One region of the Shewanella sp. SM71 genome, then DNA from elsewhere that is predicted to be linked to it. Evidence: predicted binding sites of a transcription regulator. Region 1 holds the regulator's gene; each other region holds the start of a gene.
What was found. The regulator MetJ, encoded in region 1, represses methionine synthesis genes. The targets are predictions, from matches to a motif close to TAGACGTCTAGACGTCTA.

Region 2: a site for MetJ is predicted at 1,372-1,389, ahead of metH (methionine synthase). Genes of this name have one in related genera too.
Region 3: a site for MetJ is predicted at 1,661-1,678, ahead of serA (phosphoglycerate dehydrogenase). Genes of this name have one in related genera too.
Region 4: a site for MetJ is predicted at 1,685-1,702, ahead of metE (5-methyltetrahydropteroyltriglutamate--homocysteine S-methyltransferase). Genes of this name have one in related genera too.

What each region holds. Positions count from the first base shown of each region.
Region 1 covers NZ_JAKKRW010000031.1:12,529-15,699, reverse strand. The annotation lists gene L5L97_RS21810 (bifunctional aspartate kinase/homoserine dehydrogenase II) at 1-338, opposite strand, end outside; gene metB (cystathionine gamma-synthase) at 350-1,513, opposite strand; gene metJ (met regulon transcriptional regulator MetJ) at 1,726-2,040, shown strand; gene L5L97_RS21795 (sulfite exporter TauE/SafE family protein) at 2,175-2,918, shown strand; gene nrfD (NrfD/PsrC family molybdoenzyme membrane anchor subunit) at 3,025-3,171, opposite strand, start outside.
Region 2 covers NZ_JAKKRW010000025.1:58,924-62,094, forward strand. The annotation lists gene metH (methionine synthase) at 1-1,247, opposite strand, end outside; gene L5L97_RS20050 (histidine phosphatase family protein) at 1,517-2,242, shown strand; cobalamin riboswitch at 2,464-2,664, shown strand; gene L5L97_RS20055 (ABC transporter ATP-binding protein) at 2,764-3,171, shown strand, end outside.
Region 3 covers NZ_JAKKRW010000018.1:87,510-90,680, forward strand. The annotation lists gene L5L97_RS17080 (helix-turn-helix transcriptional regulator) at 1-609, opposite strand, end outside; gene L5L97_RS17085 (DUF2238 domain-containing protein) at 1,004-1,612, opposite strand; gene serA (phosphoglycerate dehydrogenase) at 1,767-2,996, shown strand; gene ygfZ (tRNA-modifying protein YgfZ) at 3,151-3,171, shown strand, end outside.
Region 4 covers NZ_JAKKRW010000002.1:64,921-68,091, reverse strand. The annotation lists gene metE (5-methyltetrahydropteroyltriglutamate--homocysteine S-methyltransferase) at 1-1,575, opposite strand, end outside; gene L5L97_RS02760 (LysR family transcriptional regulator) at 1,775-2,680, shown strand; gene L5L97_RS02755 (HDOD domain-containing protein) at 2,761-3,171, opposite strand, start outside.

The DNA of each region.
Region 1 (3,171 bases):
TGGTATTCGTTGCGCTCATCTAAAGACAACAAGCTGATGAGTTGCGCTTTATCAGTGGCCAAACGCTCACGCAGATCTCGGGCTTGTTCATTCGACAACAACTGCTCAATCAATCCCTGTTGGTAACTGATCAGCACTTGTAATTCTTCTTGCCATAGCTGACCCGCATCACGCAGCGCTAATAATTTATACAGGAAATTCGTGCTTTTACCCGCTGCAGAGACCACCACGAGATCATCACTATGACCGTGGGTTAACAGGATATGGGCGACTCGGCGATAACAATCGGCATCCGCTAAACTGGAGCCACCAAATTTATGTAAGTGACAACGTGCCATCTATTATTCCTCTACTGACAAGCCGCAACGGCGGCTAATCCTGCTTGAATATCTGCAACTAAATCGGCGGCATCTTCAATACCCACCGATAGACGCAATAGGGTGTCCTTAATACCAGCCTCGAAGCGCGCCTGCGGCTCCATGGCTCTGTGGGTCATAGTTGCGGGCACGGCCACTAAACTTTCGACGCCACCTAAACTTTCCGCCACGCTAAATAAGCTGAGTGCACCTAAAAAGGCCACCACTTCGGCCTCGCCGCCTTTTAGTTCAAAACTCAGCATAGCGCCAAAGCCCTGTTGTTGCTTGGCCGCAATGGCGTGGCCTGGGTGATCCGCAAGCCCTGGGTAATAGACTTTACTCACCACAGGGCTTTGCGTTAATACCTCAATAATACGCTGGGCATTGGCTTGATGCTCGCGAATACGCACCGCTAAGGTACGCAGGCCGCGCAGGGTCAGATAACTGTCAAAGGCTGACCCCGTTAAGCCTAGAGTGTTCGACCACCAATGTAAGCTTTCGCCGATTTGCGCGTCTTTGGCGACCACTGCGCCGCCGACCACATCGCTGTGGCCATTGATATATTTAGTGGTGGAGTGGATAACGATATCCGCGCCTAACAATAGGGGTTGTTGCAATATCGGCGATAAAAAGGTGTTATCGACCACCACCAGCGCGCCGACCTCATGGCTCGCCTTAGCAATGGCTTCGATATCTACCACACGCAATAACGGGTTCGATGGGGTTTCGAGCCACACCATCTTAGGATTCTGCGCAATGGAGGCGGCTAACGCTTGGCTGTCGGTTTGGTCGACCACAATGAGCTTAAACTGGCCTTTCTTCGCCAAGTTGGTAAATAAACGGTAGGAACCACCATAGCAATCATGGGGCACAACTAATAGGTCATCGGCGCCGAGCAAAGTCGTCACTAAGGTGATGGCCGCCATGCCAGTGCACGTCACTATGCCAGTGGCGCCCTTTTCTAATTGGGCTAATGCTTCGCCTAAAATGCAGCGCGTTGGGTTGCCTGAACGACTGTAATCGAATTCGCGGGGATTTTTATGACCATCGAAGGCGTAATTAGTCGACAAATAAATCGGTGGCACAACTGCGCCATATTGAGTATCGCTTTCGATACCCTGACGCACTGCCAGTGTGGCTAATTGACGCTCTGCCATGGGTGGACTCCTAAATTCGGTAGACTGATAGAGATGTCTGGACGTCTAAATGTACCTAAGCCCAACGCCATCGTCAATAGGCGTGAAGACGTTTAGACGTCTGAACATAAAGAAATCTGTTTGCAATCACAAAGAAATAGTAGCAATAATTTGACTGTTCTTTGTAAGGGTTTAAAATCTGCCCCGAATTTAGCGTTATAACAGGTGAGTCAATGACTGAATGGAATGGGGAATACATCAGCCCCTATGCTGAACATGGCAAGAAGAATGAACAAGTAAAAAAAATTACTGTGTCTATTCCGCTCAAAGTGCTTAAGGTCCTCACGGACGAACGTACTCGTCGTCAGGTCAATAATTTGCGTCACGCCACCAACAGCGAGCTGTTGTGTGAGGCATTTTTGCACGCCTACACTGGCCAGCCATTGCCCAACGATGAAGATCTGTCAAAAGATAACCCAGACAGCATTCCCGCCGAAGCCAAGTTGTTGATGGATCAAATGGGAATCGAGTGGGAAGACATGGAATAGCGACTCGTCGCTTTCAAAGTCATATCACAGTGCTCATCAATAGGGATCGTTAACGATCCCTTTTTGTTTATACCCAAGCGACTTCAAACTTTAAATTTCACCATCTTGAGTTGGTTTGGGATATAGGAAATCCTATGTTTTCTATGATAGATCCACAGACACTCGCCTTAGCCTCGCTGGTCGTGTTTCTGGGCGCCTTAACCCAAAGTCTGATTGGGTTTGGGCTTGCGGTTGTCGCCAGTCCTTTGCTGTATATCGTCGATCCACAACTTGTACCTGCGCCTGTTATTGCTATGGGTTTCTCCATCGCCCTGCTGACCTTAGTGCGTGAACGCGGTCACTTAGAATTCAATGGCTTGCAATATGCGCTCCTAGGTCGCGTGCCCGGCGGTTTTATCGGCGCGAGTTTATTACTGTTTGCGCCTCAACCCATACTGGGTTTATCCATCGCCGCCATTGTGACTATCGCGGTGATCCTCAGCCTGTATAAATTCAGCCTGCCAGTGAATAAGAAAACCCTCTTCGGTGCGGGCGTGGTTTCAGGGATCTTCGGCAATATCGCCGCGATTGGTGGCCCGCCGATGGCGATTTTGTTGGCAGGCAAAGATGCCTCGCAGTTTCGTGCTGCCCTGTCGGCCTTCTTCATTTTTAGCTCCATGATTGCATTGATCATTTTAGCGATCACTGGCTTATTAGAATTAAAACATCTGTGGCTGTCGTTGATGCTGCTCCCCTCAGTGATTTTAGGTTACTTAGTCGCAGGACGATTAGTGGGCCGTGTCGATAAAGAGAAGACAAAGATGGCGACGTTAGTCCTGTGCAGTATCAGCGCCTTAGTGCTAACGGTGAAGTCGGTTATTGAGTTATTACCCCAATAAGCGTCCTGCTTGTACTGGCAAACCTTCTCAAGATTCAAACAATAAAAAAGCACTGACATTGCCAGTGCTTTTTCTTTATCTATCAATATGTAAAGCTAGATTACACTCAGCTTAAATAGCTTTGCCCTGCGTACACAATAAAGTGTCTTAAGGCGAGTACGCCCGTTAAGCTCGCACAAGCCACCATGATCATCGCGCCCTTAGTGTGGCGAGTCGCGGCGGGTAGCAGCATAAACAGCAATGGAATACCAAA
Region 2 (3,171 bases), on a different contig from region 1:
CCTTCGTCCATGTTGATGTCGATGATTTGCGCGCCGCTTTCGACCTGCTCGCGGGCGACATCGAGCGCTTGCTCAAACTTGCCTTCTTTGATCAACTTTAAAAACTTGGCCGAACCTGTGACGTTGGTGCGCTCACCCACGTTAACGAACAGGGATTGGGCGTCGATAGTCAGTGGTTCCAAACCGGCCAAGCGGCAAGCGACCGGAATGTCTGGCAAAATACGTGGATCGTGACGGCTCACCGCTTCGCGGATCACGCGGATATGTTCAGGCGTACTACCACAACAACCCCCGATAATATTAAGCATGCCTTCGCGCGCCCAATCTTCGATCACGTTCGCCATGTCCTCTGGGGTTTCATCGTAACCGCCAAACTCGTTCGGCAGGCCTGCATTCGGATGCGCCGACACATAACACTCACTGATGCGGGATAATTCTTCCACATAGGGGCGTAATTCTTTTGGCCCAAGTGCACAGTTAAGACCGATAGATAAGGGCTTGATATGGCGAAGGGAATTGTAAAAGGCTTCGGTCGTTTGGCCAGTCAGTGTGCGGCCAGAGGCATCGGTAATGGTGCCCGAAATCATGATCGGCAATCTGTCTTTAGAATGCTTACCGAATAAGTCATCGAATACGGATTCAATCGCAAACAGCGCGGCTTTGGCGTTTAAGGTATCGAATATGGTCTCGACCATAATGATATCCGCGCCGCCCTCAATCAGTGCCTTAGTGGATTCTTTGTAAGCAGTTACTAACTCATCGAAGCTGACGTTGCGATAGCCTGGGTCGTTCACATCAGGGCTAATCGAACACGTACGGTTAGTGGGGCCTAACACACCGGCGACGTAGCGTGGAATGCCTGTGGCAGCAAAGGCTTCATCACAGGCTTCACGGGCGAGTCGCGCGCCGACTAAGTTAATTTCGGCGGACAGCGACTGCATGTCGTAGTCGGCCATGGCGATGGTGGTGGCGTTAAAGGTGTTGGTTTCAATGATGTCGGCACCGGCGTTTAAGTAGTCGGTGTGAATTTGTTTGATGATGTGGGGTTGCGACAAGACCAAGAGGTCGTTGTTACCTTTGACATCCGTATGCCAATCTTTAAAACGTTCGCCGCGATAGTCCTCTTCTTCCAGCTTGTAGCCTTGGATCATAGTGCCCATGGCACCGTCTAAGATCAGAATGCGCTCTGCAAGCTGTTTGCGAATGTCTGCTAATATTTGGCTGGCTTTGGTTGAGGGTATCGTCATAAATAATTACCTTAAATACAGCTAAGTTAAGTCCAAAAATCGGCCATTGTTATGCTAAGTGCATTTTATTGTCGTCTGCCGACATTTTTTGAATACTTGTTCTTAAAAATTTGTTTTGGACATTTAAACGTATAGACGTCCATAATACGCGACTTATGATTGTCAGGGCAAGATGAAAGTCAAAGGCATTAGGAGCGAGAATCGAGAATCAAGAATTTAGGCCCTCGGCTTGAGTTCCTAGCATCTAGTCCCTAACTAAAAAGGCATATATGAAACAAGTTCGATTGTTATTGTTGCGCCACGGTGAGTGTGAAGGCGGCGCTATTTTGCGGGGTCGTGTGGATGTGCCTTTAAGCAAAAAGGGTTGGCAACAAATGTCGGCAGCAGTTGAGTCACAGGCCAGCGTGTGTAGCGCGATTTATAGCTCGACTTCACGCCGTTGCGCCGATTTTGCCCACGCTTTTGCCGCCGAGCTGCATTCGACGGCGGCACTGATATCTGAGTCAAGGCCATTGCAGGCGCAGTGTTTGTCGGGTTTACGGGAAATTGATTTTGGTGATTGGGACGGTTGTCGGCTCGATGAACTGTATCAACAAGAGGGCGAACACTTAGCGGCGTATTGGCAAAACCCTTGGCAAACTCCGCCGCCTAATGGTGAAACTATGGCAAGTTTTGAGTCGCGGGTGAATGGGACGATTGACCAGATACTCGCCGCCGAGTTTGAACGATTGACCCTTGACTCACATAAAATGGGTAATGAAAACAGTGCCGTTAATGAAACCACTGTCAATATGCCAGCCACTCAAGTGTGGGTCGTGACCCACGGCGGGGTGATCCGTCACTTAATGGCGCGTGCCTTAGGGGTTGAACGGGCGGTGGGGTTTTATAGTCAACTCGATTTACCCGTGGCGGCCGTGGTGAGCATTAATGTGCTGCAAGATGAACAGGGTGCCTGCTATTGGCGTTTAGATTGGCCGAGTGGGCGCAGGTGTTGAGGCCTTATTTCACGACCTAGGAGTTATGGTGTAGGCGTGATTGTTTGGCGAGAATAAGCTGACATGAAAATATTCTGATTTAAACAGCATTGCCTAATGGGATAGATGTAGGATAATGCTTTTCCCTGACGTTTGAACGAGATAGCGTATTACATGCGCAATGAGTGATAACGTCGCAGAAATAGGTGTTGGGAATAGACTCTCTTTGTTCGAATCGCTCCGCTGTTTTAATTAATAGTGGCGTTGTTAACAAAGAGCATATCAACCCAAACATAATAGGGAATCGGGGAGCTGCTCGTCAGTCAGCCCGAACTGTGCCCGCAACTGTGAGTAGTTTAAAGAAGCACCTAGATTCTAGATTCTAGAGCCTAGCTCCTTCTTTTCTACAAGTCAGGAGACCTGCCTATTTCTGTTATCGCTGCGTGCAGCCTTAGTTCTCGAGCGGGTGACTCGAGGGAGCAGATGACAATATGCACAACCTTTTTTTATACAGGTTTGGACTCGATAGGAGCGCCGCTTAGGTGAAACTTTCTGCAATCCAAACTAACAGCCCCGTGAATGACACTAACCCATCATTGAGCCCGTCAGTCGCGCTTAATGTGAGCCAGTTGAGCTGGTGTATCGATGGCAAAACCATACTTTCCAATATTAACTTTACGCTGCCAACGGGGCAGATGCTGGGGCTGATTGGCCCTAACGGTGCGGGCAAGTCTAGCTTGCTGCGCTGTTTGTATCGGTTTGTTCGCCAGACTCAGGGCAAAATTACCCTTTTTGATCAAGATATTGAGCGCTTGTCGCCCAAGGCGTTTGCCTGTCGCGTCGCCGTAGTGCAGCAGGATACACCGCACTATTTTGACCTCACCACAGAGCAATTGGTCAGCATGGGCTTAACGCCCCACAAGGGCATGTTCGATACCAATTCGAGCTGT
Region 3 (3,171 bases), on a different contig from region 1:
CCGATTACGAGACTGTGTCTTGCGGAAAATAGAAGAAATATGCGCCTTCACTGTATGTTCGCTGATACATAACCTATGAGCGATTTCTTTATTCCTCGCACCACTCGATACGAATTGAATGATAGTGCGTTCACGGGATGTCAGCATCTGCAGCATAGCCACAGTATCAGAGGGCATTTCATTATTACCTTCTAACTTTTGTACGACACGGCGAAACATTTTGCTTAGCAAAGTTCTATCGTACCAAAGTTCCTCTGCCACCATTTTACGTAAACCCGTTAACATCAGATCCATACGTTGATCGGCAAATAAAATGCCTCGAATGCCGAGTAACATTGCAGATTCTTGGTCTAAGGAGTCTCGCTCAACTTGATACAACGCCACAGGAAAATGTGACACTAATCGCGAAGCTAACAGAGGTATCCCTTTGTTATCTAATGCTGAACCTTTTTGGGTGATCAGATAAAAACTACGGCGACTCTTGTCTAAATCCAGTTCTGCCGCATGCTTTACTATACGCGTTTTCAAACCTATGGATTCAGCGAGTAACGCTAAATGACATGGCGCGGCCATTTGGTGTAAAAAAACCAATTCATTAATTGTGCTCAATGACTCTCCTCCCTGAAAAGTATTCTCTATTGCAAAATGGTATGTTTGACTCGTCTTTTTAGTTAGATTTTTCAACATTCCATTAACCTAGTTAATTCTGACTAGTTAACGATTGAAAAACATCACCCAAATGTACTATTCCCTGTTTAATGCTAGTAGGTTCGACTAACTCACCACAATAAAATGGAATAACAGTCAAAAATACCGTTTTACTTGGCCAACGCCCAGCACCTAATACTTTCCAACTATGACGTTATCAATCCAAAGTTGCAACACAAAGAAAACACAATAACAACACTAAAGTATGACAACTCAATGTCATCACACTCACACCATATATTTCAGGGAAGAAAGTCTTACAACTCAAACAGAGAGCATCACCCACTTTTAGCCGCTAAATCCTCTGCTTGAGTCTCGCGATTTGTTTATCTTGAAAACGAGACAGTAAAGCTAACGCGACAATAGCACCAATGAGGGCAAGAAACATGTCAGATTGGGTATCCCATACATAGCCTTGAGTCCCTAAAAAGGCTTCAGCCCCTTCGCCAGTTGCCACGGCAACCCACCATTCGATCAGTTCATAAAACGCCGAAAAAGCGAGTACAAAACAAGTGGCAAGAAACGCACACCAAGCCCCAGGTTTAACAGCTTGATTACGCAACATAATTTCACGGGCGAGCATGGCTGGGATAAAACCTTGCGCAAAATGACCCACTTTATCGTAATTATTACGTTCTGAACCCATCCAATCGGCAATCGTGTCGAATAACGGCACTTCAGCGTAAGTATAATGAGCACCTACAAACAACACACAGCAGTGTATTAAGACGAGAAAATATACTAAAGGTGTCAGTGGAAAACGTTTGCGAGTAAAGAATAAAATCGGTACAGCAATCAATGCAGGCAAGGCTTCGAGCCACCACGTGAAAGGATCTGCGGGTTTTATCGCCGACCACACCAAAACTGAGAGGTAAATACCGCACCATGCGATTTTGTTATTCAATGTTTCTTCCTCTTATGCGATATTGTTCTAAATTTAGAATATTAACTTTAGCCATCTAGCCCTCCACACTGAGCAAAAAAAGTGCTACTTTGGTGGGTGAAGGTTGTGAGCATATCATAAGAAACATTTCTATTAATTAGAGGGTACCCATATCATGGCGAAACATTCGCTGGACAAGGATAAGATCAAGATCCTGCTGTTGGAAGGCGTCCACCAATCTGCGGTCGATGTATTTGAACGTGCGGGATACACTAATATCGAATACCACAAAGCTTCCTTAAGCGATGAAGCCTTACTTGAGTCCATTAAAGATGCGCATTTTGTGGGACTTCGTTCGCGTACCCAATTAACTGCAGAGGTGCTGAAACGTGCCGAGAAGTTAATCGCGATAGGATGTTTCTGTATTGGAACCAACCAAGTTGACCTTGCCACCGCCGAATCCCTTGGTATCCCAGTATTTAACGCTCCCTTCTCAAACACTCGCAGTGTTGCAGAACTCGTGATTGGCGAAATCATTATGTTGATGCGGGGTATCCCTGAACGCAACGCTATCGCTCACCGTGGCGGCTGGATGAAAACCGCAGCGGGCAGCTATGAAGTGCGTGGTAAAACCTTAGGTGTGATTGGTTACGGCCATATTGGTACTCAACTTGGCATTCTGGCGGAAACCTTAGGTATGCGCGTCGTGTTCTTCGATATCGAAGACAAACTGCCACTAGGTAACGCACAACAAGTCCATTCGTTGGAACTCCTATTAGCACAAGCTGATGTAGTAAGCTTACATGTCCCTGAAACTCCACAAACAAAAGACATGATAGGCGCTGCCGAGTTTGCAGCAATGAAAAAGGGCAGCATCTTTATCAACGCATCACGCGGTACTGTAGTCGATATTGAAGCTTTAACCGTTGCGTTAAAAGAACGTCACCTCGCAGGTGCAGCAATCGATGTATTCCCCGTTGAACCACAATCGAATGACGATGAATTTATCAGTCCTCTACGCGGTTTAGACAATGTTCTCCTCACGCCGCACGTCGGCGGTAGCACGGCCGAAGCCCAAGAAAACATTGGTATCGAAGTCGCGGGTAAGCTCGCTAAATACTCAGACAACGGCTCAACCGTTTCTGCGGTTAACTTCCCTGAAGTGTCATTACCAACGCATAAAGGCACCTCGCGCTTGCTGCATATTCACCAAAACCGTCCGGGTGTGTTGATCAAGATCAACCAAGCCTTCTCGGAAAAAGGCATCAACATCGCCGCCCAATATTTGCAGACCACCGCAGAAATTGGTTATGTCGTGATGGAAGTAGACACAACTCAAGCGGAAGAAGCCTTAGTTGAACTCAAAGCCATTGAAGGTACATTGCGTACTCGCGTGCTGTTTTAAACTTTAAACTCCACTCGCTTTAAGCCTATCGACTAAAGCACACATATTAAGGCGCACAGATCATTCACAGATATGTGCGCCTTATGCTTTTGAGCCAACTGGAATTCCGTTACAATCTAGCCTCTCACATCGTCTTCATTTTCAGGATCTCGCTATGACTATTTCAGTTTCTACG
Region 4 (3,171 bases), on a different contig from region 1:
ACCATAGATCAACGGCGGCTTAACACAGCGTGAACCATAGCTTTGCACCCAACCATTTTTGGTAAAGCCAACGCCCGCAAGCTGCTCACCAAAGTATTCCACCATATCGTTGCGCTCGGCCTCACCATGAACCAGCACATCGATACCGAGTTTAAGCTGGCGGTCGATAGTATCGCGGGTGACTTGTTGTAATTGCTCTGTATATTGTGCATCACTCAGATCGCCCTTGCGCCAACGACTGCGTAGTCCACGGATTGCAGGTGTTTGTGGGAAGGAGCCAATGGTGGTGGTCGGCAACAGAGGTAAACGGTATTTCTGCTGCTGCACTGCTTGGCGTACGGTGAAATCACTGACGCGCTCATAATCGGCAGATGTCAACGCGGCAACGCGGGCAATCACTTGACTGTCGGCAGCCTGCGCTTTCGCCTCGCGGCGCGCCAAACTGGTTTGCACAATCTCTTTTGCCGCGATAGATTCAGGTGCCAGTAGCAATTGGCGCACATTGGCCAGTTCAAGTAATTTTTGCTTCGCAAACGCGAGTTGTTGACGCAGCGCGGGCTCAAGCGTGGCTTCCACATCTAAATCCACAGGGCTGTGCAGGAGTGAGCAAGAAGTACCGATCCACAAGCGATCTCCGAGATCACGGGCAACCGCGCCTATGCGTTCGGCAATCAAATCCGCCTCTGCCGCCCACACGTTGCGACCATTGACCACACCCACCGACAAAATTTGATCTCGACCAAGCGCATGGGCAAAGACTGCCAATTGATCCGGCGCTGTGACTAAATCGACATGCAACCCCGCGACCGGCAAGGCCGATACCAGCGCTTGATGGTGTGCGATACCGCCGTAATAACTGGTAAGAAGGATCTTCACCTTCGCAGTGCTGAGGGCTTGATACGCCTCAGTCATCGCCGCTTGCCATTCGCCATCCAATTCCAATGCGAGAATGGGCTCATCGAGCTGTACCCATTGCACTCCCAGAGCAGCAAAACGCACCAAAATGTCAGCATAAGCAGCTAATAAATTGGGTAATAAGCTTAACTTATCAAACTCTTGGCCCACGGTTTTAGCAAGGAACAAGTAGCTAACAGGGCCGAGTAGCACAGGTTTTGCTTTATAACCTAAGGACTGCGCTTCGCTAACTTCATCAAAGAACTGCTCATAGGCAATCGAAAACTCTTGGTTTTGGCTGAGCTCAGGTACCAGATAGTGATAGTTAGTATTGAAATACTTGGTCATTTCAGAGGCTGGCGCATCTTGGCCCGTTGGCGCTCTGCCGCGGGCAACACGGAATAAAGTATCGAGATCGATTGCCCCTTCACCACGATGACGATCAGGAATGGCATTTAAAGTCGCGCTTAAGGTCAGCACTTGATCATAAAAGGCAAAATCACCTACGGGAACTTGCTCAATGCCAGCAGCAGCTTGCCACTGCCAATGGGTGCGGCGAAGTTCACTCGCCACTTCACGTAATTGTGCCTGAGTGCTCTCACCACGCCAGTATTTTTCTAAGGCAAATTTCAATTCACGACGACGCCCAATACGGGGAAACCCAAGACTATTTAATTGCATACTCTATCTTCCTTTATTTGAGATAAGCCATATTCGGCACTTACACCCACCAGATTGTTTTCTCTTGGCACTTTTCAGCACTTCAGCCTGATAAATAACAATGGGCGTCTGGACGTCTAGAAGTTTATTGTGTTAGTCTCTATTCCAGCAACCGAATTGATTTCAAGCACAACATGAGCGAAATTCACTTGGAGTGAACATGATCGAACTAAGACACCTGCGAACCTTAATGGCCCTGAAAGAAAGCGGCAGTTTGGCGGGCGCAGCCAAAAAACGTTTTGTCACTCAATCCGCCCTCTCCCACCAGATTAAGGAGCTGGAGCAAAGGATTAACTCGCCCATTTTTGTGCGTAAGAGTAAGCCACTGTCATTCACCCAAGAAGGTGCACGCCTGCTGCATCTGGCCGAAGAAATTTTGCCTAAGGTGTTAGAAACCGAGACAGATTTGAAGAATGGGCTGGAAACCGAAACCAATCAGTTGCGTGTCGGCATTGAGTGCCATAGCTGTTTTCGCTGGTTAATGCCTGTAATGGAGCAATTTAGGCAAGATCATCCGGCAGCCGAGTTAGACTTGTCGAGCCGTCATCTGTTCGACTCGCTCAATGCCTTAGAAATGGGTGAACTGGATATTGTATTAACCTCAGATCCTGTGCCTGGGCATTCACTCGCCTACCAGCATTTGTTTGATTTTGAAGTGAAGTTAGTGGTTGCTAAGGATCATCCTTTAGCGAAAGAAGCCTATGTCACCCCTAAGCAATTAGCACACTTGCCTATTATCAGTTATCCAGTGCCGTTGACGCGTTTAGACATTTATCGCCACTTTTTAGAGCCTGCGGGCATAGAGGCGGGCGAGCAAAAAACCTGTGATTTAACAATGATGTTATTGCAACGCATCGCCTGTAAAGACGGCATAGCCGCACTGCCAAGCTGGTCGATTAATGAAGGACATGGACTGAGTCTCGCTACGGTAAAACTCGGCCAAGAAGGTCTGAAACGACCGCTATTTGGTGCCTATCGCCGCCACAGTGCTAACTCTGCATTGATCCAAAATTGGTTACAACTGGTGGCGAGGGAAGGTTTATCCCGCCAGCAGAAGACGAATTAATGCGGGTGAAATTGACTAAAAAAGCCTGCGAATGCAGGCTTTTTTATTGAGTCAAATGACTATTTCATAGCATCGACAAATTACAGCGGATTCATCAACAATCCACGCATAGACAAGACACGGCGCAGTATCAACCCTGATGAATTAGGATTACGGGTCTGACGCAAATTATGGGCGATCATAAATTCTTGACGCAGATCCTGATCGAGATCTAACGCCTCGAACGCTTCGATGGTTAAGGTCTGTTGTTGATTATCAATCAATGACTTAATCACACTTAAAGGAAATGACTGTTCGGCATTAGCATTTAAATAGGCAAATGCGGTCAGTGCGATAATTTGGCCGAACACACTGAACAGAGCTAAGGTTTGTACTTCGTCAGCATCAACCTCCACACCTTCCATATCCGCTAAGCTATCTACCGCATCCGTTGCAATATCTTCAGTCAGCTTCCAATAACCTTGGACCAACTTTTTATAGGGCTGTGGCAG